DNA from 4 places in the Streptomyces sp. SS8 genome. Region 4 is predicted to be linked to each of the others. Evidence: riboswitches for the same ligand, from Rfam matches in the RefSeq annotation. Region 4 holds a riboswitch; each other region holds the start of a gene.
The links. Region 4 has a riboswitch for cyclic di-AMP ahead of ACW69E_RS13185 (LysM peptidoglycan-binding domain-containing protein). Riboswitches for the same ligand answer to the same signal wherever they lie in the genome.

Region 1 (7,183 bases), on a different contig from region 4:
CCGAGGAGCAGATCGGCACCTGGATTCCCCAGATGTACGGTGACGCCGACGACGTGAAGGTCGCCGCCTTCTGCTCCTCCGAGCCGGACGCCGGATCGGACGTCTCGGCCATGCGCACCCGCGCGGTCTACGACGAGGCCAAGGACGAGTGGGTGCTCAACGGCACCAAGACCTGGGCCACCAACGGCGGCATCGCCAACGTCCACGTCGTCGTCGCCGTCGTCGACCCCGAGCTCGGCTCCAAGGGGCACGCCTCCTTCGTGATCCCGCCGAACACCCCCGGCCTGTCCCAGGGGCAGAAGTTCAAGAAGCACGGCATCCGCGCCTCCCACACCGCCGAGGTCGTCCTCGAGGACGTCCGCGTGCCCGGCCACTGCCTGCTGGGCGGCAAGGACAAGCTCGACGAGCGCCTCGCCCGCGCCCGCGAGCGGGCGAAGAAGGGCGGCGAGCGAAGCGAGACGGGGGGCGGAGGCCGGGGGAGCGTGAAGAACGCCGCGATGGCCACCTTCGAGGCGTCCCGTCCCGCCGTGGGCGCCCAGGCGGTCGGCATCGCCCGCGCCGCCTACGAGGTCGCCCTGGACTACGCCAGGACCCGTGTGCAGTTCGGCCGCCCGATCATCGACAACCAGGGCATCGCCTTCCAGCTCGCCGACATGCGCACCCGCATCGACGCCGCCCGGCTGCTGGTGTGGCGGGCCTCGTGGATGGCGGCGGCGGGCAAGCCCTTCGAGGGCGCCGAGGGCTCGATGTCCAAGCTGTTCGCCGGGGAGACCGCCAAGAGCGTCACGGCCCAGGCGATGCAGATCCTCGGCGGCAACGGCTTCACCCGGGAGTACCCGGTGGAGCGCATGCACCGGGACGCGGCGATCTACACGATCTTCGAGGGCACCAGCGAGATCCAGCGCCTGGTCATCGCCCGCACCGTCTCGGGCGTGCACGTCCGCTGACCCCCGCCCCGCCGGGTGGCCGCCGCACGGTCGGCGGCCGCCCGGCGGGACACGCCCTGCCCGCCGGAAACGTGCGGTCGCCCTCCCCCGCACCCGAGCGACGGCGGAAGAGAACCGGACAGAGGCCGTCCACCCGCCCCGGGGCACGTGCCCCTGCCCACTCGCACCCCGGACAACGGACCGGCCCCGCCCCCACCACCCCGGAGCCGCAGCCGGAACGCGCGGTCGGTCCCCGCCTCGCACCCGGGCGACGGACCGGCCCCGCCCCCCACCACCCCGCACGGCGCCCGCACCCGTACCCCCGCCCGGGCCCGCACACCGCGACCCGCCGCATTCACCCGACACGACCGCACCCATTCGGGCTGATCCCGGCGGCACGCCGAACCGGTGCGCAGGCCGGCCACCGAGCCGCCGCGCCCTCTCCGAAGAGAACAACCAGCCCCTCACGCAAGCCTTTTGACACCCCGAACGGCCCACCCGGGCAAGACAGCGGACGTGGCGAGCCGACAGTGAGCATGTTCACAAAACATCTCCGATCGACCGATCGGGAGCTTTTCTGACGCACTATCCGTAGAAGACCGCAAGTCCCCGCCGCAGGGCGGGGCCGCCCGGACGGACGCCCAATCCTGCCGCCGCCCGGGTGATGTACGGACCATGACGAGACGGCAGGAGCGGGAGACCCGAGCAAGGCGGGCCGCGCACGACGCGGCCCTTGGGGTGAAGCCACGCGGCGCGTGGCCGGGCAACTTCGCCAGCCCGAACCCGACAGGTCATCTTTCGCAGGCGTATGACGAAGGGTTCATTCATGTCTGCGCACGCACGCATAGCGACTTCGGTGTCCCGGGCGGGCATCACCGCCGCCGTCACCGCCGCCACCCTGGCGGGGACGATGCTCATCCCGTCCGCCGCACCCGAGGCCGAGGCGGCCACGCCCGCCGGCAAGGCACTCAAGGTCGCGGCCTCCAAGAAGGGCGCCCCCTACAGCTACGGCGCCGCCGGCCCCAGCCGGTTCGACTGCTCGGGACTCACCCAGTACTCGTACAAGAAGGCGGGCAAGAAGCTGCCGCGCACCGCGGCAGCCCAGTACAACCGCTCGAAGAAGGTCTCCGCCAAGTCGCGCAAGAAGGGGGACCTGGTCTTCTTCCACTCGGGCGGCAGCGTCTACCACGTCGGCATCTACGCCGGCGAGGGACGGATCTGGCACTCTCCCAAGCCGGGCAAGACCGTCCGCAAGGAGAGGATCTGGACCAAGAGCGTGCGCTACGGCCGCGTGAGGTGACACGGCGTCACCCGGACCGAACCGGGCCGGGCCCCACAAGGGACCGGCCCGGTTCGGCTCGTGGCGATTACGCCACGGGCGTGGAGCCGTTCCGCCCGGCCGCGCCGGCGGGCACGCTCGGCCCATGAGACTTCTGGTGCTGGGTGGAACGGAGTTCGTCGGCCGCGCGGTCGTCGAGGAGGCGCTGGCGCGCGGCTGGGAGGTGACCGTCCTCAACCGCGGACGCCACGCCCCGCCGCCCGGCGCCACCGCGCTGCGGGGCGACCGCACGGCCGACGGCGGCCTCGCCGCCCTGGAGGAGCCGGCCGGCGGCTGGGACGTCGTGGTCGACACCTGGTCGGGGGCGCCCGCCGCGGTACGCGACGCCGCGGCCCTGCTGGCGCGGCGTGCGGGGTGCTACGCGTACGTCTCCAGCCGCTCGGTGTACGCCTACCCGTCCCCGGCCGGCCTGGACGAGACCGGCCCGCTCGTCGACGCCTCGCCCGACGACGACGGCGCCGCCGACTACGCCAGGGCCAAGCGGGGAGGGGAGATGGCCGTCGAGGCGGCCTTCGGCGACCGGGGCCTGCTGGTACGGGCGGGGCTGATCCTGGGCCCGTACGAGAACATCGGGCGGCTGCCGTGGTGGCTGCTGCGCGTCGCCCGGGGCGGTGAGGTGCTGGCGCCCGGCCCCCGGGACCTCCCCCTGCAGTACGTGGACGCGCGCGACCTCGCCGTCTGGACGCTGGACGCCGCCGGGCGCGGACTGGGCGGCCCGTACAACCTGGTGAGCCCGCCCGGTCACGTGACCATGGGGGAGTTGCTGGACAGCTGCGTGCGCGCCACCGGTTCCGGCGCCGGGCTGCGGTGGACCGACCCGGAGCCGATCCTGGCGGCGGGGGCGCGGCCGTGGACGGACCTGCCGGTGTGGATCCCTCCGGGCGAGCTCCACGACGCCATGCACGCCGGGGACGTCTCCCGGGCCGTCGCGGCGGGGCTGCGCTGCCGCCCCGTGGAGCGGACCGTGGCCGACACCTGGGCCTGGCTGTGCGGCCTGGACGGCGAGCCGCCCCTCCGCCCCGACCGCCCCCGGGTCGGGCTGGCGCCCGCGAAGGAGGCCGAGATCCTCCGCACGGTGGTGGGCCGGCCACTAGGGTGATGATCGCCGTCGTTTCCGTGAGGGGGAGTCCGTCATGGCGTCGCGCCGGGCGAAGCGGGTGCTGGTCTGCGGATGGGCGGTGCTCGCGGCGGCGGGCGCCGGGGCCACGCTGGTGCTGAACGACAGCACCGACGACGCTCCCGGGCGGTACGGCTGGTACGAGTCCACCCCGCGGGGGGAGCCCCCGGCTCCGGCGGGGGACGACCGTTGCGCGACGCCCGGACCGGACCAGTGGTGGGATCCCAGCCCTCCGGAGGCTCTCCGGATGTGCTCCCAGGCCGTCCCCCGCTCCGCCGAGCCCGGTCCGGGGCCTCTCCGGGAACCGCTCGAGGGGCCCGTGCCGCAGCCCTACGGCGATTACCTCCGCGACACCGGGGCCACCCCGGACCCCGCCGGGTAGCGGCGCGTTCCGGCACACGGCCGGCCCCCGCGCCCGGCTCCGCGGCGGCGGACCGGCCGTGTGCCGGAACGACCTGTGACCATCGCCCGCACCGGGGTACAGGTGGGGCTATGAGCACTGAACAGACCGGAAAGACCAAGGAAGGGGCCTGCCTCGTCGAGATCGAGCTGCCCCACTGCACCGCTTCGGACGCGGCGGCCGTCTTCGCCGTCCTGAGGTCGGCGTTCCCCGAATCGCCCGAGCTGGGCGGCGGCAACGGTGGGGGCGGGCCGGGGTCGGACGGAGAGCAGCGGAAGTTCTGGGTGGGCACGGTCGACGTCCGCGCCCACGGTGAGGTGAAGTGCACCCTGGAACTCGGGGAGCCGGTCGAGGCGGACCTCAGCGGCGGCCCCGACGCGGTACGGCAGGTCCAGGACGCTCTGGCGGGCTTCTACGAGGTGACGGCCGAGCCCCGGATCTCGGGCGACCAGGAGGTGGAGGTGCGGCTGAGGCTCGCCCAGCGCTGACCCGCCCCGGCGCTGACCTGCTCTGGTGCCCACCGGCCCGGGGCCGCTCCCACCGGCCCCGGGCCGCCGTTCGCGGACTGAGACCGCCGCGGGCGGGTACGCGCCCCCGCGAACGGAAGCGAGCGAGGACGAGCGGGAGCGGGAAGCGCGTGCCCGACCGCGGCCGGCTGTCCCGGCCGGCGGGCCGCACCGTCTCAGACCACCCCGGGAGGGAACCATGCCCATCTCGACCACCAACCCGGCCACCGGTGAGACCCTGCAGACCTTCGAGGCCCTGGACGACCGGGAGATCGAGGAGCGGCTGGAGCGCGCCCGCGCCGCCTTCGAGGAGTACCGCACCACCGGCTTCGCCGAGCGTGCCGAACTGCTGCGCCGGGCGGCCGATCTGCTGGAGAAGGAGCGGGACGAGGTCGCCCGCACCCTGACCACCGAGATGGGCAAGCCCGTCGCCGCGGCCCGCGCCGAGGCCGCCAAGTGCGTGAAGGCGATGCGCTGGTACGCCGACCACGCCGGGGAGCTGCTGGCCGACGAGCACCCCTCACCGGCGGACGTGGAGGACAGCGGCGGCAGCACCGCGTACGTGCGCTACCGCCCGCTGGGCCCGGTCCTGGCGGTGATGCCGTGGAACTTCCCGCTGTGGCAGGTGATCCGCTTCGCGGCCCCGGCGCTGATGGCGGGCAACACCGGTCTGCTCAAGCACGCCTCGAACGTGCCGCGGACCGCTCTGTACCTGGAGGACCTCTTCCGGCGGGCGGGCTATCCGCGAGGCTGCTTCCAGACCCTGCTGATCGGATCCGGCGCGGTGGAGGGCGTCCTGCGCGACGACCGTGTGGCCGCCGCGACGCTCACCGGCAGCGAACCCGCCGGGCGTTCGGTGGCCTCGGTCGCCGGCGACGAGATCAAGAAGACCGTTCTGGAGCTGGGCGGCAGCGACCCGTACCTCGTCCTGCCCTCGGCGGACGTGGTGAAGGCGGCCGAGGTCGCGGTGACCGCGCGGACCCAGAACAACGGCCAGTCCTGCATCGCGGCCAAGCGCTTCATCGTGCACCGGGACGTGTACGAGGAGTTCGCCCGGCTGTTCGTGGACGGGATGAAGGCGCTGAAGGTGGGCGACCCGATGGAGGAGTCCACCCAGGTCGGGCCGCTGGCCAGCGAGAGGGGCCGGGCCGACCTGGAGGAGCTGGTCACCGACGCCCGCGAACGCGGCGCCACCGTGCTGTGCGGCGGACGGCGGCCCGCGGCCCACCCGGCCGGCTGGTTCTACGAGCCCACCGTCGTCGCGGACGTCACGCCCGGGATGCGGATCCACCGCGAGGAGACCTTCGGTCCGGTGGCGACGCTCTACCGGGCGGCCGACTTGGACGAGGCGATCGCGGTGGCCAACGACACCCCCTTCGGCCTGAGCTCCAACGTCTGGACCCGCGACCGGGAGGAACAGGAACGCTGTGTGCGCGACCTGCGGGCGGGCGGTGTCTACTTCAACGGCATGACCGCCTCGCACCCGGCGATGCCCTTCGGCGGGATCAAGCGCTCCGGCTACGGCCGGGAGCTGTCGGGGCACGGCATCCGTGAGTTCTGCAACGTCACCACGGTCTGGCACGGCACGCCCCCGGACGTGCCCACCGCCGAGTGACGCGCGGGACGCCATGTGACGCGCGGGAAGCCATGTGACGCGCGGGACGGCGTGCGACGGCCGGGGCCCGGGCCCGTCAGACGTCGTCGAGCCTGAGTTCCGCCCATACGACGCGTCCCCGCGTCCGGGCGGCGGGTATGTCCCCCCAGGAATCGGCGAGGGCGTCGACGAGCTGGAGGCCGCGCCCGCTGGTCGCCTCCACGTCCGCCGAGCGGGCCGCGAGTCCGGGCGCGCCGGTGCCCTGGTCGCGCACCTCTATGCGCAGCCGCCGGTCGCCGTGCTGGAGAAGGCAGGCGATTCTGTCGCTGACGGTGTGGACCACGGCGTTGGTGACGAACTCGGAGACGACCAGCTGTGCCGTGTCGACCACGCTCTGCGGACAGTGCCAGCGGTGCAGCCACTCCGCGAGCAGATGCCGGGCCACACACACCGAGGAGCGCTGGGCGGGCACCTCGAATTCCGCCCGTTGCCGCGATCGCTGGGGGTGGACGGCCGGCAGCATGGGGGTCATGTGCGCTGAGCGGGGGAGAAGAGCCATCAGTGGCTCGCCTTTCGTACGCCGGTGGGCGTCGGGTCCGGTGCACCGTGTGCGGGGCGCGGCCCGTGCCGGGGGCCGGTGCCCGGTGCGCCACGGTGGGGAGGAACGGCGAGGGCACGGGGTCCTCGAAGGGAGTGGGAGAGCCCGTGTACCGGTACGGTTCGACGCCGGTGTGACCGCGCCGTGAACTGGATCACCCGGCTACTATGCTCATTGGTGTCCGCAAAAGGCAAGAAGAGTTCTGCAAATTGCAAGATTTAAACGACAGCCTGGCTGCGTCGCCGGGTCCGTGGCACACTGCTCTGCCGGTGGGACGCGAGCGGAGAGGGAGAGACCATGGGCGAGTCCCGGTCGGCACCGACCGTGGGGCAGATCGTCCTGGGCCTACGCCTGCGTGACCTGCGGGAACGTGCGGGGAAATCCTTCGAGGAAGCCGCCCGGGTCCTGAGCGTCACCACATCCACGGTCCGCCGCATGGAGAAGGCCGAGGTGGGTCTGCGCCCGCTGTACGTCAAGGCGCTGCTGGAGAGCTACGGCGTCGGGGCGGAAGAGGCCGACGCCTTCCTCGCGCTGGTGGAGAAGGCCAACAAGCCGGGCTGGTGGCACCGCTTCCGCAGCGTCCTGCCGGACTGGTTCAGCCTCTACGTCAGCCTCGAGAGCGAGGCCGACCTCATCCGCTCCTACGAGCCCCACTGCGTTCCGGGCCTGCTCCAGACCGAGGAGTACGCCCGCGCCCTGCTGC
Region 2 (7,183 bases), on a different contig from region 4:
CGGCGATCACCTCGCCCAGGTTGTGCGGGGGCATGTTGGTGGCCATGCCGACCGCGATGCCCGAGGCGCCGTTGACCAGCAGGTTGGGGTAGGCCGAGGGCAGCACGGACGGCTCGGACTCGCTGCCGTCGTAGTTGGGCGCGAAGTCGACGGTGTCCTCGTCGATCGACTCGACCATCAGCCCGGCCGCCGGGGCGGAGCGGCACTCGGTGTACCGCATGGCGGCGGGCGGGTCGTCGTTGCCCAGCGAGCCGAAGTTGCCGTGCCCGTCCACCAGCGGCAGCCGCATCGAGAAGGGCTGGGCCAGGCGCACCAGCGCGTCGTAGATGGCGCTGTCGCCGTGCGGGTGGAGCTTGCCCATCACCTCGCCGACGACGCGGGCGCACTTGACGTAGCCGCGCTCCGGCCGCAGCCCCATCTCGTGCATCTGGTAGAGGATCCGCCGGTGGACCGGCTTGAGCCCGTCGCGTGCGTCGGGCAGGGCGCGCGAGTAGATGACCGAGTAGGCGTACTCCAGGAAGGAGCCCTGCATCTCGTCGACGACGTCGATGTCGAGGACGCGCTCCTCGAACTCTCCCCCGGGCGGCGGGGTCTTCGTGCTGCGGCGGGCCATCGCGGCTGCGACTCCTTCTTGCTTACTGCGGACTGTGTGTCCCCGTGCCGGGGCATGGGACGGACGGGCACCATTGTGGACCTCGGCACCGACACTCCGGTCCCCGCCCCGAACCGTACGGGAACTTCGCGCTTTGTCCGGCCGCTTGCATACAGTGACCACACACGCGTTGTGAGAACGCGGTCCGCGATCGCGATCGAAGGGACTCCCTGCCCATGGCTCACACGGCCTCCCCTCCGCCCACCGCCGGCGGCCTGACGGCGACCGAGCACCGGCTGGCCAACGGCCTGCGCGTGGTGCTCTCCGAGGACCACCAGACGCCGGTCGCCGCGGTCTGCCTCTGGTACGACGTCGGATCGCGCCACGAGGTCGCCGGGCGCACGGGCCTGGCGCACCTCTTCGAGCACCTGATGTTCCAGGGATCGGCCCAGGTGAAGGGGAACGGTCACTTCGAGCTGGTGCAGGGGGCGGGCGGCTCGCTCAACGGCACCACCAGCTTCGAGCGCACCAACTACTTCGAGACGATGCCCGCCCACCAGCTGGAGCTGGCGCTGTGGCTGGAGGCCGACCGCATGGGGTCGCTGCTGGCCGCCCTGGACGAGGAGTCCATGGAGAACCAGCGCGACGTGGTGAAGAACGAACGACGTCAGCGGTACGACAACGTGCCCTACGGCACGGCGTTCGAGAGGCTGACGGCGATGGTCTACCCCGAGGGCCACCCGTACCACCACACCCCGATCGGCTCCATGGCCGACCTGGACGCCGCCTCCCTGGAGGACGCGCGGGACTTCTTCCGCACCTACTACGCGCCGAACAACGCCGTGCTGGCGGTCGTCGGCGACATCGACCCGGAGCGCACGCTCGCCTGGGCCGAGAAGTACTTCGGCTCCATCCCCTCCCACGAGGGCAAGCGGCCGCCGCGGGACGGCTCCCTGCCGGATGTCATCGGCGAGGAGGTCAAGCAGGTCCTCCACGAGGAGGTGCCCTCCCGGGCGATGATGGCCGCCTACCGGCTGCCGCACGACGGCACCCGTGAGGCGGACGCCGCCGACCTGGCGCTGACGGTGCTCGGCGGCGGCGAGTCCTCCCGTCTGCAGACCCGTCTGGTCCGCCGCGACCGCACCGCCGTCACCGCCGGTTTCGGCATGCTGCGGCTGGCGGGGGCGCCCTCGATGGGGTGGCTGGACGTGAAGGCGTCCGGCGACGCCGAGATCGCCGACATCGAGCGGGCGGTCGACGAGGAGCTGGCCCGCTTCGCGCAGGAGGGGCCGACCCCGGCGGAGATGGAGCGCGCCCAGGCGCTGCTGGAGCGCGAGTGGCTGGACCGGCTGGCCACGGTCGGCGGCCGCGCCGACGAGCTGTGCCGCTACGCGGTGCTGTTCGGCGACCCCCAGCTCGCCCTGACCGCGGTGGAGCGCGTGCTCCAGGTCACCGCCGACGAGGTGCGCGAGGTGGCCGCGGCCCGGTTGCGCCCCGACAACCGCGCGGTGCTGATCTACGAGCCCACCCAGGCGACCGCCCCCGACACCGCGGCCGACGTCTCCGAGGGCGCCACCGTCTCCGAGACCGGCACCGCCGCCGACACCCACGACCAGGAGGCCGCTCAGTGAGCGACGCCACGGCCCAGAACGGAATGTCGATGGAGTTCCACCCCCAGCCCCGCGGCGGCGAGCCCAGGCCGTGGGCGTTCCCCGCCCCCGAGCGTGGTGAGCTGCCCAACGGGCTGACCGTGCTGCGCTGCCACCGCCCCGGCCAGAAGGTCGTGGCCGTCGAGGTCAACCTCGTCGCGCCGCTGGAGGCCGAGCCCCGTGACCGGGAGGGCGTGGCCGGGATCATGGCCCGGGCGCTGAGCGAGGGCACCGACCGGCACAGCGCCGAGGAGTTCGCCGCCGAGCTGGAGCGGTGCGGCGCCACCCTGGACGCACACGCCGACCACCCCGGTGTACGGGTCTCCCTGGAGGTCCCGGCCTCCCGGCTGACCAGGGCGCTGGGCCTGCTCGCCGACGCGCTGCGCGCCCCCGCCTTCCCCGGGGGCGAGGTCGAGCGGCTGGTGCGCAACCGCCTGGACGAGATCCCGCACGAGCTGGCCAATCCCGCCCGCCGGGCGGCCATCGCGCTGTCGAAGGAGCTGTTCCCGGCCGACTCCCGGCTCTCGCGTCCCCGCCAGGGAGCCGAGGAGACCATCAGGAACATCGACGCCGAGGCGGTGCGCGCCTTCTACACGGAGCACGTGCGGCCCTCGACGGCCACGGCCGTGGTGGTCGGCGACTTCACCGGGGTGGACCTGGACAAGGCACTGGCCGAGACCCTCGGCGACTGGAAGGGCGCGGCCGCCGGGCCCCGCCCGGTCCCGCCGATCACGGCGGACGACACCGGCCGCGTGATCGTCGTGGACCGGCCCGGAGCGGTGCAGACCCAGCTGCTCATCGGCAGGGTCGGCCCCGACCGGCACGACCGGGTCTGGCCCGCCCAGGTGCTGGGCACGTACTGCCTGGGCGGCACGCTCACCTCCCGCCTGGACCGGGTGCTGCGCGAGGAGAAGGGCTACACCTACGGCGTGCGGGCCTTCGCCCAGGTGCTGCGCTCCTCGCCCGAGGGTACCGGCGCCTCGATGCTGGCGATCAACGGTTCGGTGGCCACCGATGTGACGGGTCCCGCTCTGGAGGACCTGTGGCGCGTGCTGCGCACCCTGGCGCAGGAGGGTCTCACCGACGCCGAGCGCGACACGGCCGTGCAGAACCTGGTGGGGGTGGCCCCGCTGCGTTACGAGACGGCGGCGGCCGTCGCCGGCACCCTCGCCGACCAGGTGGAACAGCACCTCCCCGACGACTACCAGGCGAAGCTGTACGCCCGCCTCGCCGAGACCGGCACGGTGGAGGCGACGGCGGCGGCCGTGGCCGCCTTCCCCGCGGACCGCCTGGTGACGGTGCTGGTGGGAGACGCGTCACAGATCGCCGACACGGTGCGCGACCTGGGCATCGGAGAGGTGACGGTCGTCACGGACCAGTGATCCCCGGCCGTCCCGTGGCGGTCGCACAGCGTAGGGCCCTTGGTGGGAAGCCACACCAAGGGCCCTACGTATGTCCGGTTTTGAGCCGTTCCGGTGGGTGGCTCATGTGGCATGGCCTACAAAAGCAGCTTTTTGCTTGCTCGCTCAAATTTGTCCGTTTAGCGTCGATCTCGCTGGCCGTCAGAAGTGACCGCGACCGCGGCCGACGGCAGTGATCGCCGAGTCCCCCGAGCGGGGGAGCCGGGGACCCACCCTCCCGTCCTTCACACGCGGGAGCGGTCCTCTTCCGAGGCACCTGGGGTGAATCGGGCCGTGCGCCCGTAGGAGACCTTCCTGCTCCGAACCCGACAGCTAACCCGGTAGGCGAGAAGGAAGGAAAGGAGCACGCCACCCATGGCGTTCACCCGTGCCACCGCGCAGCTCGCCGAGAAGCTGGCCGGAAAGCTCACCGGGCTCACCGAGAGCCTCACCGAGAAGCACCACCTCTCCAGCCGCTCCATGCGCACCCGCGTGGGCCTGGCCGGAGCCGCCGCCCTGACCGTCACCGGCGTGGTCGGCGCCGCCGCTCCCGCGATCGCCGCTCCGGAGGGGGGCTCGGGGACCTACGCCCTGGGCTTCGTCCAGGCCATGGCCGTCGGTGACACGATCGCCGACGACGTCAGGGCCCAGGCCCAGGCCCAGCAGCGCGTCGCCGACGCCGCCGAGGAGAAGGCCGAGGAGGCGGAGAAGGCCGCCGCCGAGCGCGAGGCCGCCGCCGAGCGCGAGGCCGAGAAGCGCGAAGCCGAGAAGGCCGCCGCCGAGAAGCGCGAGGCCGCCGAGGCCAAGCGCGCGAACGAGCGCGCCGACCGCTCCGCCGAGCGCCGTTCGGCCACCGGCTACGTCGACCCGGTCGCGGGCGTGGACACCACCACCGCCTACAAGCAGGCCGGCGCCTCCTGGTCCTCCGGCAAGCACAGCGGCATCGACTTCCCCGCCAACACCGGCACCCCGGTGCGGTCCGTCGGCCCGGGCACCGTGGTGACGGTCGGCTGGGGCGGCGCGTACGGCAACCAGGTCGTCATCCGCCACGACGACGGCAAGTACACCCAGTACGCCCACCTGTCCGCCACCAAGGTCTCGGCGGGCCAGAAGGTCGACGGCGGCCAGCACATCGGCGCGGTCGGCTCCACCGGCAACAGCACCGGCCCGCACCTGCACTTCGAGGCCCGCAACGGCGCCTACTACGGATCGGACTTCAACCCGATCACCTACCTGGCGGGCAAGGGCGTCGACGTCTGACGGACCCCGCCCGCAGGGCGCCGGGCAGCCGCGCCCGTCACACACCGGCATCCGCCGCGCGACCCGTGAGGTCGCGCGGCGGATGTTTTCACGCCTGTTTCCCGGCGGGCATCGGAAAACGCGTTCCAGTGGAATACAGTTCCACTCTGCGGTACTTCGGGGAACATGGAGACGGCGGTGGAGGTCGGCCCATGCGCATTTCCGCGCACATGGTGTGCAGCGCGGTCCGTGACGACATCGTCCGTGGTGTTTTCCCGCCCGGAGCCCGGCTCACCGAGGAACTCCTCGCCAGACGCTACGGCGTCTCGCGCGTCCCGGTGCGCGAGGCACTGCGGACCCTGGAGTCGGAGGGGTTCGTCGTCTCCCGCCGCCACGCGGGCGCCTGCGTCGCCCGGCCCACCGAGCAGGAGGCCGCCGACCTGCTCGACATCCGCGCCCTGCTGGAGCCGCTGGGCACGGCGCGGGCCGCCCGGCGCCGCACCGAGGCGCAGCTGAGGGTCCTGCGGGGGCTGGTCCGACTGGGGCTGCAGCGGGCGGAGAGCGGCCGGCTGTCCGACCTGGGCGTCCTGGAGGACTGGTACCACGAGACGCTGGCCCGGGCGTCGGGCAGCCCCAGCCTGGCCTCGCTGCTCACCCAGCTGCGCCGCAAGATCACCTGGGTGTACGCCGCGGAACCGCCGCTGCGCGCGGTCGCCGTGTGGCGCGAGCGCGGAGCCATCGTGGACGCCGTCGCGCGCGGCGACGCGGAAGGGGCGCGCGTCCTGGCCGGCGAGCACGTGGAGCGCTCCGTCGCGGTGCGCCGTGAGCAGCGTCCGGTGGCCGCGCGACGGCCGCCGGGAAATCCCCGTGAGGAGAGCGAAACACGCCGTAAACACACCGTGTGACAATTCGTAACAGAAATTGTGTACACAGGACGGGAATACGCGGGGAATGCATGCCGGGAAAGTTCCGGGTGCGGGAAAAGGCTGCGGGGTCGCTCGCCCCGCAGCCTTTGCCGGTGGATTTCCGTCGGTGGTATCCGTCGCGTTTCGTTCCGGGCCCGTGTCCAGTGCCGTATGCGGGCCCGGACCGCGGCCGGCTCGCCGGCCCGCGCGGCTCAGAGGGCTCCGGGCAGCTCGTCCAGCCCCTCGGAGACCAGCTTCGCCAGCCGGTCCAGGGCGGCGTCGGCGTCCTCGGCGGCGGAGGCCAGCACGATCTCCTGGCCGCCCTCCACGCCCAGTCCCAGCACCGAGAGCATCGAGGCGGCGTTGACCGGTTCGCCGTCCGGCCTGGCCACGGTGACGGGGACGCCGGAGGCGGTCGCGGCGCGGACGAAGACCGCGGCGGGGCGGGCGTGAAGGCCCTCGGGCCAGCCGACGGTGACACGGCGCTCTGCCATGGTGTTGCCCTTCGAGTCGAAACGGATCGGAACGGACCGAACCGGAACGGGCCGGACAGGGCCGGACCGGTGCGGGGCCGACCGGGAACGGGCCGCGTGCCCGGGGGCCAGCCCAGCTTCGCACAGGCGGGTCCTCCGGAACGGGAGCCGACACCTCCGCGATCCGGGCCGCGGTGACTAGGCTGACATCCATGCGGACGCCGAGCGAGCCTGCCTACCCCGCCCACTGGGAAGCCGACGTGGTACTGCGCGACGGAGGTACGGCCCGGGTCCGCCCCATCACACCCGACGACGCCGAGCGCCTGGTCAGCTTCTACGAGCAGGTCTCCGACCAGTCGAAGTACTACCGCTTCTTCGCCCCCTACCCCCGGCTCTCCGACCGCGACGTACGCCGCTTCACCCACCACGACTACGTCGACCGGGTCGGCCTGGCCGCCATCGTCGGCGACGAGTTCATCGCCACCGTCCGCTACGACCGCATAGACGCCACCGGCCGCCCCGCCTCCCTGCCCGCCGACGAGGCCGAGGTCGCCTTCCTCGTCCGCGACGACCACCAGGGCCGCGGGGTCGGCTCCGCCCTGCTGGAGCACATCGCCGCCTGCGCCCGCGAGCGCGGGGTGCGCCGCTTCGTCGCCGAGGTCCTGCCCGCCAACACCAAGATGGTCAAGGTCTTCACGGACGCCGGCTACTCCCAGAAGCGCAGCTTCGAGGACGGTGCGGTCCACCTCACCTTCGGCATCGAACCGACCGAGCAGTCCCTGGCGGTCATGCGGGCCCGCGAGCAGCGCGCCGAGGGCCGGTCCGTGCAGCGGCTGCTGTCCCCCGGCGCGGTCGCCGTCATCGGCGCCAGCCGCAACCCGGGCGGAGCCGGGCGCACCGTCCTGGAGAGTCTGCGCACGGCCGG
Region 3 (7,183 bases), on a different contig from region 4:
TACGCCGACCGCGGGTTCACCGTGGTCGGCGTACCGTGCAACCAGTTCATGGGCCAGGAGCCCGGCACCGCCGAGGAGATCGGCACGTTCTGCTCGGCCACCTACGGCGTCACCTTCCCGATGCTGGAGAAGACCGAGGTCAACGGGGACGGCCGGCACCCGCTCTACGCCGAGCTGACGAAGCTGGCCGACGCCGAGGGGCAGGCCGGGGACGTGCAGTGGAACTTCGAGAAGTTCCTCGTCGCGGCGGACGGCACCCCCGTGGCCCGGTTCCGTCCGCGCACCGAGCCGGAGGCGGCGGAGGTCGTCGCCGCGATCGAGGAGCGGCTGCCCGCCTGATCCGGCGGCGGGCGTTCACGCCCGGCGGCCGGTCCGCGCGGACCGGCCGCCGGGCCCGGGGAGCGCGGGGTTCACCGGGTTCGCCCGGCCCACCGGGTTCAGGCGCGGCATGCGCGCGCTCCCCCAGGTGCCCAGCGCCACATGCGCCAGCGCGGCCCCCACCAGGACCCCGTCGTACGACGGGGTGTCCTCGTCCGTGGCGGGGTCGGCCGCGCCCTCGGGGTCGTGGAGTACGCGCAGGACGTCGCCCTTCTCCACGTGACCGTCGCAGCCGTCGCCCTGCGTCAGGTCCGGGGAGATCTCCCGGCCGGCCGGGGCGCGCAGGACGCACCGGTCGGTCTTCCCCTGCTTCTTCTCCACGACCACGGCCTGTGTCCACCGCCCCCGCTCCCGCAGGCCGTCGTCGTGTCCGGCCTGCCCGGCGGTGACGCCCAGCACGACCCCGGTGAGGACGGGGAAGGCGAGCTGCCACGCCAGTTTGCGCCGGTCCCACGGGACGGGGCGCAGTTCGAGTACGGGTACCAGCAGGGCAGCCAGTGGGATCAGGAGGCAGGCGGTCAGCGTGGCCGGGGCTCGCAGCCACCAGCTCAGCGGCGCGGCCGGGGCGAGGTAGGCCAGGGCCACCGCGGCGGTGGCGCACGCCGTGTGGAACGTGAACCACCACAGCGTCCTGGTGAACCACGAGGCGGGGCCCGCCTCCGTCGCCCCATCCGTTCTCGCGCCCATCGCCGATCCGCCCCCGCATCCCCCGCCGCACCTGTCGGGGTCGAGGCTAGCCGGATGCCCGAACGTCAGCGCGCCGGGGCGGGGAAGCGACTGCGGACGGTCCTCAACCCCCTTGACCTCAAGGCAACTTGAGGTGTGAGGGTGGTTCGGCGAAGCAGGGGAACACCCCGGCCGACGAGGAGGCACACCCATGTCCACCATGCCCGTACACCCCGACCCCGCCCGCCCCGACGCCGGCGCCGTCCTCATCAGCGCCTGGGACGTCGGCGCACCCGAGCGGCAGCGGGCCGCCGCGGACGCCGTCGCCGCCGCCTGGGGCGGGCGGGAGTGGCCGACGCCGGACATCCTGTCGTACGGCGTCTACGCCGGGACCGACGGCCGGACACTGCTGCACTACTCCCAGTGGGCGGACGAGAAGGCGTACGAGGAGTACGTGCGCACCCACCGCCAGGAGCGCAACGACGAGATCGACGACGCGGTGCCGGGGATCGAGCGGCTGCGCCTGGCGCGCACCCGGCGCTACCGCAGCCTGCCGGAGGGGCTGGACGGGGCGGGCCGGGACGGCAGTCGGCCCGAGCCGGGGTGCGTGGTGGTCGTGGAGGTGGAGTTCGAGGGGCCCGACGAGGCGCGGCAGCGGGCGTGGGTGGACACCGTGGCCGCCGCGATCGAGGACGACAGGGCCGACGGGAGCCTGCCGCCGGGCGGCATCTCGGCCCACTTCCACCTGAGCACGGACGGCACACGCGTGATCAACTACGCGGAGTGGGAGAGCGAGCAGGCGCACATCGACGCGCTGGAGGCGCCGGGCGAGGGGATCGGCGCTCCGTCGCCGCTGTGGGAGCGGGTGCGGAACTTCCCCGGGCTGGTGGGCGGCGATGTGGCGCGCTACCGGCTGCTGTTCTCCGCCGAGCGCCCCGGGGAGCGGGCGGCGCGGGCGCGGTAGGCGTACGCGGGCGGGCTTACGCGGTTGGGCGTACGCGGTTGGGGAAAGGACCGGCGGCCCTGGTGTCGGGGGGTGTCACCAGGGCCGCCGGGGTGTGCGGGACCGGGGCTCGAAGGGCCCGGTCGGGGTGGGGCGGACCGGCCGTCGTCAGATGGACTGGCCCTTGCTCCGCAGCCAGGCCAGCGGGTCGATCGGGTCGCCGCCGCCGGGACGGACCTCCATGTGGAGGTGCGCGCCGGTGGAGTTGCCGGTGGAGCCGACGCGGCCGATGACGTCGCCGGTGGTCACCTTGCCGGTGGTGACGGTCATGGAGGACAGGTGCGCGTACCAGATCTCGGTGCCGTCGTCGAGGCGGAGGATGATGCGGTAGCCGTAGGAGCCCGCCCAGCCGGCCTCGACGATCTCGCCGCTGTGCACCGCCTTGACCGGGGTGCCGGTGGGGGCGGCGAAGTCCAGGCCGGTGTGGTTGCTGGACCACATCGAGCCGGACTGACCGAAGGTGGAGGTGAGCTGGTACGAGTTGAGGGGGAGGGTGTAGCTGGCCGCGAGCTTGGCCAGGCGCTCGGCCTCGGCCTTGCGCGCCGCCTCCTCGGCGGCCTTGCGCTTGCGCTCGGCCTCCTCCGCGGCGGCCTGGTCGGCGGCCTCCTCGGCCGCCTTGCCCGCGGCCTCCTTGGCGGCCTCCTCCAGCGCGGCCTGGGCCGCGCCGGTCTGCTGCTGGTCGGCCTGCTGGAGGATGCGGGCCCGCAGTGCCTCGCCGGCGTCCGCCGTGACGACGGTCGTGGTGGCGTCGGAGGTGTCCAGGCCGGCCTGGGTGACGGTGCCGCCGAAGGGGCTGGTGGTCTCGCCCTGGGGGGCGGGGTCGTCGTCGCCGTCGGAGACGAGGCCGCCGACGACGGGGATTCCCTCCGCCACGGCGCCGAGGTCCACGTCCGGCAGGGAGATGGCGACCGGCGTCTTGTCCTTGGCGGTGGCTATGCCGCCCGCGCCGACCGCGGCGATCATGCCGACGCCGAGGACCGCTCCGCTGCGGGCCATGCCGGTGCGCTGCTTGGCGACGCGGTGCCGGCCGCGGACCGGGCGGACGGAGTCCTCGGTCGGGTTCCACACCGGCTGGTCGCCGTCGCCCTCAGGACCGAACGGGGCGAAAGCGGCGGTGTGCGGGTCGTACGAGACCTCGGGGGCCGGGGTACTGGACGCCACGGGGGCGCTCTCCTTTCCTTCCTTCTCGCCTACCGGGTTAGCTGACGGGTTCGGAGCAGGAAGGTCTCCTACGGATCCATACGGGCATGCCGCATGAATCCGATTCACCCCAATTGGTGGTTCCCCGGTTCCCTGGGCGCGTCCTCGCTGTTGGCGGGGCCGCACTTGCGGGATTCGGCGACGGCGCACGGTGCCGCCCTCTTCGGCGACAGTGACGACCGCGCTGCGTTATCGAACGTTAATAGAGGTGCGCTCCGGATTCCAAGTCCCCTCTTTGGACATGGGGCTTTCTTGACGGAGGAGCATCCGGGCATCAGCACGCCAATTCGGGCGATTCGACCGCCGGATCGGCGCATGAGACGCACGCCACACCATCTGACGTTGCCTCAGTTGTTATGCGGAGGGATGTGCGTCGGCTACGGACGGTCACCGCAGGCGGGGGTTCCGCGGGCCTTCGAGGACTCCGGGGGCTCCGGAGGTTCCGGGGTTTCCGGGGACGCCGGGTCGCGCATGACCGCCAGCAGCACCATGTCGTCGCCCCGGTGCCCGCCGGTGTGCGCGTCGACGTCCGCGAGGAGGTGGTCGAGCAGGGCGGCGGGTCCGGCGAAGCGCCGGCCTCGCAGCCTCTCCACCGGGTCGTAGAAGGCGTCCTCGGCGTTCCGCGCCTCCGTCAGGCCGTCGGTGTAGAGCAGCAGCAGGGAGCCGGGCGGGAAGGGCAACGGCTCCGTGCCCCCGTCTCCTGGGCCGCCCACCGGGCTCCCCAGACTCCCCAGGCCCAGCGGCAGCGCGTACACCTCCGTGTCCGGCTCCAGCAGCCGCACGTCCCCCTGCCCGGTCAGCAGTACCGGCGGCGGATGGCCCCGGTTGACGAGCCGCAGGCTCCCCGGGGCGCCGATCGGTACCTCGGCGAACACCGCCGTGGCGAACTCCTCCGACCGGCCCGCCCCCGCCTCGCGCTGCCCGACCTCCCGGAGCAGGGCGTGCTCGACGCGGTCCGCGACCGTCCCCAGGTCCTCCTCCGTCTCGGCCGCCTCCCGGAAGGCGCCGAGGATGACGGTGACCGTGCCGACGGCTTCCGTCCCCTTGCCGCGCACGTCGGCCACCAGCAGCCGCAGCCCGTACGGGGTGCGCTGCACGCCGTACAGGTCGCCGCCGATCCGGGCGTGCGCCTGCGCGGCCTCGTAGCGGACCGCGATTCTCAGGTCGCCGACCCGGCCGGGCGGCACGGGCAGTACGGCGAGCTGGACGGCCTCGGCGACCTGGTGGGCCGAGGCCACGCTGACATCGCTGTGGTGCAGGACGCGGTTGAGGACGAGGGCCAGCACTCCGACGGTGGCGTTGGTGGCCAGCCGCACCGTGCTCTCCGCCGGGTGCAGCCCGGCCCGCACCAGCAGGGCGATGACCGCGACCGTCGTGGCGGCCACCGTGAGAGCCGTGCCGCCGAACGTCCACAGGGCCGCGGCGATCAGGCACGCCGCGATGAACGGCGCGCTCAGGAACACTTCGGGAGCGGTCAGCAGATTGACCGACAGCCCCAGCAGGACCAGCAGCAGGGGCAGCAGCCAGGGCGGGCGGCCGATGACGGGGATGGCGCGGACCCGGGTCCTGCCGCCGCCCGTCTCCTGCCGCCCGTCACCGTGCACCCTTCCAACTCTTCCCGACCCCCGGCGCCCCGGCGAGTCGATCAAGCGCCGGCCGGACCACACGGGCCCCCGGACGAGGGGACGAGGCGGACCGGGGCGCGGGGCGAGGGGGTGGAAAGGGGCGCCTACGCCCCGCGCGCGGCGAGCGCGCGGCGCACCCCGTACGAGGCGGCGCCGGCCGCCAGCACCGCCGCCCCCGAGACCACCGAGGCGAGCGGCAGGGCGAAGGCCAGCACCACGCACCCGGCCAGCCCCACCGCCGGCACGATCCGCGGCGGCCGGCCCTCGCCGGGGCCCAGGGTCCAGGCCGAGGCGTTGGCGATCGCGTAGTAGGCCAGGACGCCGAAGGAGGAGAAGCCGATCGCACCGCGCAGGTCCCCCGTGGCGGCCACCACCGCCACCACCGCGCCGACCGCCAGCTCGGCGCGGTGCGGCACGCCGAAGCGCGGGTGCACGGCGGCCAGCGCGGACGGCAGGTGCCGGTCGCGGGCCATCGCCAGGGTGGTGCGGGAGACGCCGAGGATCAGCGCGAGCAGGGAGCCCAGCGCCGCCACCGCCGCCCCCGCCCGTACCACCGGGGCCAGCTCCGGTACGCCCGCCGCCCGCACCGCGTCGGCCAGCGGCGCGGTCGCCCGGCCCAGCGCGTCGCCACCCAGCACGCCGAGCAGCGCGACCGCGACGGCGGCGTAGACGACCAGGGCGATGCCCAGCGCCACCGGGATCGCCCGGGGGATGGTGCGGGCCGGGTCGCGCACCTCCTCGCCGAGGGTGGCGATGCGCGCGTAGCCGGCGAAGGCGAAGAACAGCAGGCCCGCCGCCTGGAGCACCCCGCCGGGCGAGACACCGCCGGAGTCACCGGAGGAGCCGGCCCCTGCCCGGGACGACCAGAAGGCCAGCCGGGCGGCGTCCGTCTCGCCGGAGGTCAGGCAGACGACCACGGCGGCGGACAGCACCGCCAGTACGGTCACCACGATCGCGCGGGTCAGCCAGGCGGTCTTCCGCACGCCCGCGTAGTTCACCGCCACCAGCGCCACCACCGCCGCGACCGCGACCGCGTGCGCCTGTTCGGGCCACACGTACAGCCCCACCGTCAGGGCCATCGCCGCGCACGAGGCGGTCTTGCCGACCACGAAGCCCCAGCCGGCCAGATGGCCCCAGAACTCCCCCAGCCGCTCGCGGCCGTAGACGTAGGTTCCCCCGGACGCCGGGTAGCGGGCGGCCAGCCGGGCCGAGGAGGTCGCGTTGCAGTACGCGACCACCGCCGCCAGCGCCAGGCCGAGCAGCAGGCCGGCCCCGGCCGCGCGGGCCGCCGGGGCGAAGGCCGCGAAGACGCCCGCGCCGATCATCGACCCCAGGCCGATCACCACCGCGTCGCCGGTGCCCAGCCGCCTCTGCAGCCCGGGAGCCTCCTGTGCGCCCTCCGCCGTCCCGCTCATTCCCGTCCCCTCCCGTGGGTGTGCCCGTGCCGTCCCCGCCTGCTGCCGGCCGGCGGCCGGCGGCCGGCGAGCAGCCGGCGGCACCGGACGCTACCGCCACAGGGCCCGCCCCCGCTTCCGGGCCCGCCGCCGGGCGGAGGCGGGGGCAGGAGCACGACGGCGGCGCGGAACCCGTCCGCGCCGCCGTCGGAGCCGGGCCCCGCCCGCCGCTCAGGCCAGGATCTTCTCCTTGGCCCGCTGGTACTCGTTCTCGGTGAGGTCCCCCTTCGCCTTGAGCTCGGAGAGCCTGGCCAACTGGTCGACGCCCGCGGCGCCGGTGGCGGCGCCGGTGCCCGCGCCCGCGGTCTCGCGGATGTAGGCGTCGAAGGCCTCCCTCTCCGTCCTGGCCCGCCTCACCTCGCGCTCGCTCATGCCCTTGCCCCGGGCGACCAGGTAGACGAGGACGCCGAGGTAGGGGAGGACGATCACGAAGACGAGCCAGCCGGCCTTGCCCCAGCCGTTCAGCTCGTGGTCGCGGAAGACGTCGGTGATGACCTTGAACAGCAGGATCAGCCACACGACCCACAGGAAGAACCACAGGAAGGTGAGGAACGCCCCCAGCACCGGATAGTCGTAGGCCATGTACAGGTACCCGTCCATTGCTCCACCTCGCGGTCGGACGGTCGCTCCGCCCGGGCGCCCCGGTCCTCGGGCACCGGGCCGGCACGGCTGTCGTGTTCGTCTGTTCGCCGCCGGGGCGCGTCCTCGCGCGAAGGCGCCGCCCGGCCGCTTCCACAGGGCCGGACAGGCTTTTTCACGCGCTTTCGGCCCTCTCGTTCAGTATTGCGCCCCCGGTCGGGCGCGCAACACGGCACCCGTCCGGGTGCGGCGGCCTCAGCGGCCGGTGCGGCGGCGGG
Region 4 (7,183 bases):
GTGCTCTCCACCGTCGCCGCCTCCCGGATCACCGGCGAGACCCCGGACGCCCTCGCCCCCGGCTACGCCCTGGCCTACCGCACCGGTGCGGTGGTCCTGGGATGCTGTCTGCTGCTGGTCGCGCTGACGCTTCCGGGGGAGGGCCGCCGGGCCCGGTGAGGCGGCGGGGGCGCGGAGCCACGGGCCCGGCGGCGGGCGGGCGCGGCCCGCGTACGCCGTGTGCCCTCACCAGTACCGGTCGCGCAGGTCGTCCACGCACTCCTGGCTCTCGGCGGAGGTGTCGGCGTTCCGCATGCAGTCGCGGAAGTCGTCGACCTCGTCGGAGTTGAGGAAGGCCACCGCGGCGGCGATGACGGCGGTGGAGAGGGCCAGCCCGAGGAAGCCCGTGATCGCGCCGGTGAGGGCCATCCACCCGTTGGTCGCCTCGCCCCGCTTGACGCGGCGGTGACCGACGACGCCGAACACGATCGCCAGCACCCCCAGGACCACACCGAGCAGGGCGGTCCAGAACATCACCAGGGCGATCAGGCCGAGTACGAGGGCGGCGACGCCCATCCCGTCGCGGGGCCGTGCCGGGGGCTCCGGGGGCGGCGGTTCGGGCGCCGGCTCCCCGTAGTGGCCCCAGTCCTGCGGAGGAGGGTAGGAGTGCGAGGGCACTGTGTCCCCCTTTCGGAGGTTTCGCCGTATCCGTCCTTCCGCCGTACCCGTCCGCCGGGCCGCCATGCCGCCGCGGGTCCGGCCCGGAGCGCGGACTGCCCGGACCCCCTCGGCCGGGCGTGCGCGGGCCGCGTTAGCGTCGAAGGCGTGGACCACGAGAACGCCGGCGCCGACCGCACCCCGCCCCCGCCCGAGCTGTTCTCGCACGAGTTCGCCGACGACCCCTACCCCGCGTACGCGTGGCTGCGCGAGCACGCGCCCGTGCACCGCACCGTGCTGCCCAGCGGGGTGGAGGCGTGGCTGGTGACGCGGTACGCGGACGCGCGCGAGACGCTGGCCGACCCGCGGCTGAGCAAGAATCCCGCCCACCACAGCGAGGCCGCGCACGGCAAGGGGAAGGTGGGCATTCCCGGCGAGCGCAGCGCCAACCTGATGACGCACCTGCTCAACATCGACCCGCCCGACCACACCCGGCTGCGGCGGCTGGTGTCCAAGGCGTTCACCCCGCGCCGCGTGGCCGCCTTCGAGCCGCGGGTGCGGGAGCTGGCCGACCGGCTCGTCGACGGTTTCGCGGAGCGCGGGAGCGCCGACCTCATCCACGAGTTCGCCTTCCCGCTGCCGATCTACGCCATCTGCGACATGCTCGGCGTCCCGGCCGAGGATCAGGACGACTTCCGCGACTGGGCGGGCATGATGATCCGTCACGGCGGCGGCCCGCGCGGCGGGGTGGGCCGGGCGGTGAAGCGGATGCGCGCGTACCTGGCCGAGCTGATCCACCGCAAGCGCGGCGACCTGGGCGACGACCTGATCTCCGGGCTGATCCGGGCGAGCGACCACGGCGAGCACCTGACGGAGAACGAGGCCGCGGCGATGGCCTTCATCCTGCTGTTCGCCGGCTTCGAGACCACCGTCAACCTCATCGGCAACGGCACCTACGCGCTGCTGCGCCACCCGGAGCAGCGGCGGCGGCTCCAGGACGCGCTGACGGCGGGCGACACCGCACTGCTGCGGACGGCGGTGGAGGAACTGCTGCGCTACGACGGGCCGGTCGAGCTGGCGACCTGGCGGTTCGCCACCGAGCCGCTGGAGATCGGCGGGCAGCGGATCGGCGCGGGCGACCCGGTGCTGGTGGTGCTGGCCGCCGCCGACCGCGACCCGGCGCGGTTCGCCGACCCGGACACCCTGGACCTCACGCGCGGTGACAACCCCCACCTCGGGTACGGCCACGGCATCCACTACTGCCTGGGAGCGCCGCTGGCGCGGCTGGAGGGACGGATCGCGCTCACGGCCCTGCTGGGACGCCTTCCCGACCTGCGGCTCGCGGCGGAACCGGCCGATCTGCGCTGGCGGGGCGGCCTCATCATGCGCGGACTGCGCGAACTGCCGGTGGAATTCGAGCCGGTGCGCGAGTGACGCACGGTCATGCATGTGATCTGTGCGTGATCTGCGAGACATTGACTTGTGATGATCGGCCCGGTGGCGCTACGTTCAGCCGTCAACCGCGTAGCCCTGTCATCTGTCCACGTACGAGAGGCCCCACACATGCTTTCCGGGAACGGTAGACACCGCCGCCCCCGCCAGGCTCCCGCCATCTTCGTCACGGCCGGAGTGACCGGCGCGGGATTCGCCATCCCCCTGCTCGGGGCGGCGGGCGCGCAGGCTGCGGACCTCGACACCTGGGACCGGGTGGCGCAGTGCGAGAGCGGCGGCCTGTGGAGCGCCGACACCGGCAACGGCTACTACGGCGGCCTCCAGCTCACCCAGGAGGTCTGGGAGCGGTACGGCGGCACGGCGTACGCCGAGCGCCCCGATCTCGCCAGCCGCAGCCAGCAGATCGCGGTGGCCGAGAAGATCCTCGCCGACCGGGGGCCGGAGGCCTGGCCCTCCTGCGGCGTCAACGCCGGGCTGCGCCACGACACCACCGGCGAGGCCCCGGCCATCGACCCTGACAACCTCCTGCCGGAGGACGGCGGGAGCGGCGGCGGGAGCGGGAAGGGCGGGGGCCTCCTGGACGGCATCCTGCCGGGCGGCGACGCGGAGCAGGAGGAGTCCCCGGCCGAGGGCGAGGGCGACTCCGGGTCCGGCGGCCGTGCGAAGGACGGCGCGGCCGAGGACGGCGACCGGGACGAGCGGAAGGCCTCGGAGCGCGACGGCGCCGAGGACGGCAAGGCCGGGGACGGCGGCGCGAAGGACACCGGCGCCGGGGACGAAGCCCGCGCCGGGGCGGGGGAGGGCACCGGAAAGCACCGCGGCGAGCGCGACCCGCGCGAACTGGAGCTGGAGCGGGGCGCGGAGAGCCGGGCGCCGGAGGGCCGGGAGGCCGCCGGCGACGAGCGGTCCGGGGAGGCGGCCGACCGCTCCGCCCGTGCCGAGCGTCCCGCGCTGGCGGGCACCGTGAGCGGTCTGGGAGCCCGCGCGGCCGGCGAGAGCTATCTGGTGCGCCCCGGCGACTCGCTTGTGACGATCGCACAGGAGCAGAACGTCCCGGGCGGCTGGACCGGGCTGTACGAGAGCAACGAGGACGTCGTGGGCGAGGATCCGGACCTGATCCTGCCGGGACAGGAGCTCACCCTCGGGTGAGCGCGGACGGCCCTGCGGGATGACCCTCCCGGGCGACTGCGGCGTGTCGTTCCTGTCCGGCCTAACGCCCCTGACCTGACCTGCGGGTTCCAGTCATACGGGCGTCAGAAAGGGTGAATTGCCGGTTTCTGACATGCTTTGAGACATATACCCCGGTGTGCTTACCGTCGTCTCGCTCGCACCGCGAGTGCCACCGACCGCAGCGCCGAATCCTGCCGGCGGCCGGTGGGCAGTCGTCGCGTCAGCGCCGAGGGCAGGAGCGGGGGAACCAGGTAGGCGCCGCCCCGGACCGCACGGTCCGGAGCGGCTTGGGGTGAAGTCGCCCGGGGCTCCGCGCCCCGGACGGCCGGGCTTGCTCACTGCCCGAACCCGACAGCTCACCTCGCAGGCGTCGGTGAGATAAGGGACGTCCATGCTGTTCACCGGCAAGGGGCACGACAGTCGCACCGCCAGGGCCGTCCGCGCGGCCGCGCTGACGGGCGCCGCGGGTGCCGCCATCGCCGTTCCGGTGGCGGGCGCGCCGGGCGCCTCGGCCGCGTCCGTCGACACCTGGGAGCGGGTGGCCCAGTGCGAGTCCGGCGGCGACTGGTCCATCAACACCGGCAACGGCTACTACGGCGGCCTGCAGTTCTCCCAGTCCAGCTGGGAGGCCGCCGGCGGCACCCGGTACGCGCCGCGCGCCGATCTGGCCACCAGGGAGCAGCAGATCGCCGTGGCCGAGCGGCTGCTGGCCATGCAGGGTCCGCGTGCCTGGGCCTGCGCCGAGAAGGGCGGCCTCACCGCCGGCGGGCCCGCGGCCGAGGTGGACCCGGACGGCGGCCGCTCCGGCGCCGGGCGGGGGCACTCCGGGGCGCAGTCCCAGGCCCAGTCGCAGAAGCAGTACCAGGAGCAGTCGCAGGAGCAGTCCCGGTCGCAGGGCGCCCCCGAGCGCGCCGACGGCCGCCAGGGCGGCGCCGAGGCCGGCTACACGGTCAAGTCCGGCGACACCCTGCGCGCCATCGCCGCCGCCCACGGCACCACCTGGCAGCAGGTCTACCAGGACAACACCGACGTCATCGGCGACGACCCCAACCTGATCTTCCCCGGCCAGCAGCTCCGGGTCTGATCCCCTGCTGTGCCCGCCCCGGCGCCCCTTCCGTCACCAGGCGGCGCCATCCCGGTGCGGTGTGTCACCTCCCTCGGCGGGGGGCACGCCGCACCGGGTTTATTCAATTTCGAAACAAAATGCTTCCGCCCCCTCTGAGCTGCGATTTCACCCTCCGTTCCGCCGTATGGCACGGGCTGTCGGCGAGGTGGCGTGCGCGGGCCGGATAGGCTCAGGGCACTGAGACCCGACACACACGCCCGACACACACGAAGGAGACCCTCGTGCCGTCCATCGACGTCGTAGTGGCCCGCGAGATCCTCGACTCGCGAGGCAACCCCACGGTCGAGGTCGAGGTCGGCCTCGACGACGGCAGCACCGGCCGTGCGGCCGTTCCGTCCGGCGCCTCCACGGGCGCCTTCGAGGCCCTGGAACTGCGTGACGGGGACAAGGGCCGCTACGGCGGCAAGGGCGTCGAGAAGGCCGTCCTCGCCGTCATCGAGCAGATCGGCCCGGAGCTGGTCGGCTACGACGCCACCGAGCAGCGCCTGATCGACCAGGCGATGTTCGACCTGGACGCCACCCCGGACAAGTCCTCCCTCGGCGCCAACGCCATCCTCGGCGTCTCGCTGGCCGTCGCCCACGCCGCCTCCGAGGCGTCCGACCTGCCGCTGTTCCGCTACCTCGGCGGGCCGAACGCGCACCTGCTGCCGGTGCCGATGATGAACATCCTCAACGGCGGCTCGCACGCCGACTCCAACGTGGACATCCAGGAGTTCATGATCGCGCCGATCGGCGCCGAGTCCTTCTCCGAGGCCCTGCGCTGGGGCACCGAGGTCTACCACACCCTCAAGAAGGTGCTGAAGGAGCGCGGCCTGGCCACCGGCCTGGGCGACGAGGGCGGCTTCGCCCCGAACCTCGGCTCCAACCGCGAGGCGCTCGACCTCATCCTGGAGGCGATCAAGCAGGCCGGCTACACCCCCGGCCAGGACATCGCCCTCGCCCTGGATGTCGCCGCCTCCGAGTTCCACAAGGACGGCCGCTACGTCTTCGAGGGCCAGGACCGCACCGCCGCCCAGATGACCGACTACTACGCCGAGCTGGTCGAGGCCTACCCGCTGGTCTCCATCGAGGACCCGCTGTTCGAGGACGACTGGGACGGCTGGAAGACCATCACCGAGCGCCTGGGCGACAAGGTCCAGCTCGTCGGTGACGACCTGTTCGTCACCAACCCCGAGCGCCTGTCCCGCGGCATCGAGGAGGGCGCCGCCAACGCCCTGCTGGTCAAGGTCAACCAGATCGGCTCCCTGACCGAGACGCTGGACGCCGTGGAGCTGGCCCAGCGCAACGGATTCAAGTGCATGATGTCCCACCGCTCCGGCGAGACCGAGGACGTCACCATCGCCGACCTGGCCGTCGCCACCAACTGCGGCCAGATCAAGACCGGCGCCCCGGCCCGCTCCGAGCGCGTCGCCAAGTACAACCAGCTGCTGCGCATCGAGGAGATCCTCGACGACGCCGCGGTGTACGCCGGGCGCTCGGCGTTCCCGCGGTTCCGGTCCGCGGACCGATGAGCGCAGCCGCTCCGCGGACCGGTAAGCGCAGCCGCTCCATGGAGCGATAGGCGCAGCCGCTCCGCGGAGCGGCGGGCGGGGCCGCCGAAGCGGCCCCGCCGTCACCGCGTCCCCGCCGCCGTCCCGTACGGTGGCGGGGACGCGGCGGCATGGGCGACCACACCGCGACGGCGGCGCGACGGTACGGCGACGACAGGGCAGCAGGGGAGGCGGGGTGGCCGCGGAACGGGACAGGTTCTCCACCGCGACCAGGCTCAGGGCACTGGGCGCACAGGCGGCCGAGCGCGTCTACCGCGCCCAGAACCGCCGGATGCGCGCCCCCCGGCGCAGTCGGCTGACCGGCCGCGCCGCACTGCTGGTCATGGTCCTGTGCTCGCTCGTCGTCGCCCTGGCCTACCCCATGCGGCAGTACGTCTCGCAGCGCGCGGAGATCGAGGAGCAGCGGCGCCTGGTCGAGGAACTGCGCGGCCGGGTCGAGGAGAAACGCGACCTGAAGGCCCGCTGGAAGGACCCGGCCTATGTCGAGCGGATGATCCGCGAGCACCTGCTCTACGTGCGCCCCGGCGAGACCGGCTACGTCCTCCCGCGCGGCACGGCCGGCCGCACCGGTGAGAGCGCCTCCCGTTCCCGCCGCACCGCCGAGCCCGGCCCCGGCGAACAGGCCTGGTACCGGCACCTGTGGGACGGCGTGGACGCGGCGGACGCCTCCGGCGCCGCCGGAAAGCACCCCTGAGCCCCTGAACGGAGCCCCGAACGGCCCGGACGCGCTCCCCTGTCCCGCCCGGCCCCGACCGCCCCGCCGGGCCCCCGCGCCCGGCTCCGACCTTCCTGAGGCATCCTGACCAGATGGAAACACCCCCGCCCCGTACCGAACCCACCGCGCCGACCGAAGCCGACGTCGAGGCATTCCAGCAGCAGCTCGGCCGCCCGCCGCGCGGCCTGCGCGCCATCGCGCACCGCTGCCCCTGCGGGCAGCCCGACGTGGTGGAGACCGCGCCGCGGCTGGAGGACGGCACGCCCTTCCCGACCACGTACTACCTCACCTGCCCGCGCGCGGCCTCCGCGATCGGCACGCTGGAGGCCGAGGGCGTGATGAAGGAGATGACCGAGCGGCTGAGCACCGACCCGGAGCTGGCCGCCGCGTACCGCCGGGCGCACGAGGACTACATCGCGCGCCGCGACGCCATCGAGGTGCTGGAGGGCTTCCCCAGCGCGGGCGGGATGCCCGACCGCGTCAAGTGCCTGCACGTCCTGGTCGCCCACTCGCTGGCCGCGGGGCCGGGCGTCA

Region 1: another riboswitch for cyclic di-AMP. It lies ahead of ACW69E_RS23610 (C40 family peptidase); the one in region 4 lies ahead of ACW69E_RS13185 (LysM peptidoglycan-binding domain-containing protein).
Region 2: another riboswitch for cyclic di-AMP. It lies ahead of ACW69E_RS21950 (M23 family metallopeptidase); the one in region 4 lies ahead of ACW69E_RS13185 (LysM peptidoglycan-binding domain-containing protein).
Region 3: another riboswitch for cyclic di-AMP. It lies ahead of ACW69E_RS20095 (M23 family metallopeptidase); the one in region 4 lies ahead of ACW69E_RS13185 (LysM peptidoglycan-binding domain-containing protein).

Annotation. Positions count from the first base shown of each region.
Region 1 is NZ_JBSVCZ010000029.1:6,858-14,040, reverse strand. Features, by position in the region: gene ACW69E_RS23615 (acyl-CoA dehydrogenase family protein) at 1-947, shown strand, start outside; cyclic di-AMP (ydaO/yuaA leader) riboswitch at 1,593-1,749, shown strand; gene ACW69E_RS23610 (C40 family peptidase) at 1,753-2,226, shown strand; gene ACW69E_RS23605 (NAD-dependent epimerase/dehydratase family protein) at 2,351-3,364, shown strand; gene ACW69E_RS23600 (hypothetical protein) at 3,399-3,764, shown strand; gene ACW69E_RS23595 (hypothetical protein) at 3,875-4,270, shown strand; gene ACW69E_RS23590 (NADP-dependent succinic semialdehyde dehydrogenase) at 4,488-5,903, shown strand; gene ACW69E_RS23585 (ATP-binding protein) at 5,980-6,414, opposite strand; gene ACW69E_RS23580 (helix-turn-helix domain-containing protein) at 6,778-7,183, shown strand, end outside.
Region 2 is NZ_JBSVCZ010000025.1:7,971-15,153, forward strand. Features, by position in the region: gene ACW69E_RS21935 (DNA gyrase/topoisomerase IV subunit A) at 1-613, opposite strand, end outside; gene ACW69E_RS21940 (M16 family metallopeptidase) at 829-2,223, shown strand; gene ACW69E_RS21945 (M16 family metallopeptidase) at 2,247-3,623, shown strand; cyclic di-AMP (ydaO/yuaA leader) riboswitch at 3,830-4,003, shown strand; gene ACW69E_RS21950 (M23 family metallopeptidase) at 4,017-4,901, shown strand; gene ACW69E_RS21955 (GntR family transcriptional regulator) at 5,093-5,785, shown strand; gene ACW69E_RS21960 (HPr family phosphocarrier protein) at 5,998-6,279, opposite strand; gene ACW69E_RS21965 (bifunctional acetate--CoA ligase family protein/GNAT family N-acetyltransferase) at 6,471-7,183, shown strand, end outside.
Region 3 is NZ_JBSVCZ010000021.1:75,571-82,753, reverse strand. Features, by position in the region: gene ACW69E_RS20110 (glutathione peroxidase) at 1-339, shown strand, start outside; gene ACW69E_RS20105 (hypothetical protein) at 355-1,065, opposite strand; gene ACW69E_RS20100 (antibiotic biosynthesis monooxygenase) at 1,256-2,008, shown strand; gene ACW69E_RS20095 (M23 family metallopeptidase) at 2,156-3,208, opposite strand; cyclic di-AMP (ydaO/yuaA leader) riboswitch at 3,220-3,398, opposite strand; gene ACW69E_RS20090 (PP2C family protein-serine/threonine phosphatase) at 3,625-4,851, opposite strand; gene ACW69E_RS20085 (APC family permease) at 4,977-6,287, opposite strand; gene ACW69E_RS20080 (SHOCT domain-containing protein) at 6,498-6,926, opposite strand; gene ACW69E_RS20075 (hypothetical protein) at 7,161-7,183, opposite strand, start outside.
Region 4 is NZ_JBSVCZ010000011.1:83,405-90,587, reverse strand. Features, by position in the region: gene ACW69E_RS13205 (MFS transporter) at 1-159, shown strand, start outside; gene ACW69E_RS13200 (DUF4190 domain-containing protein) at 226-657, opposite strand; gene ACW69E_RS13195 (cytochrome P450 family protein) at 805-2,070, shown strand; gene ACW69E_RS13190 (transglycosylase family protein) at 2,266-3,237, shown strand; cyclic di-AMP (ydaO/yuaA leader) riboswitch at 3,473-3,643, shown strand; gene ACW69E_RS13185 (LysM peptidoglycan-binding domain-containing protein) at 3,650-4,342, shown strand; gene eno (phosphopyruvate hydratase) at 4,606-5,895, shown strand; gene ACW69E_RS13175 (FtsB family cell division protein) at 6,110-6,628, shown strand; gene ACW69E_RS13170 (DUF501 domain-containing protein) at 6,742-7,183, shown strand, end outside.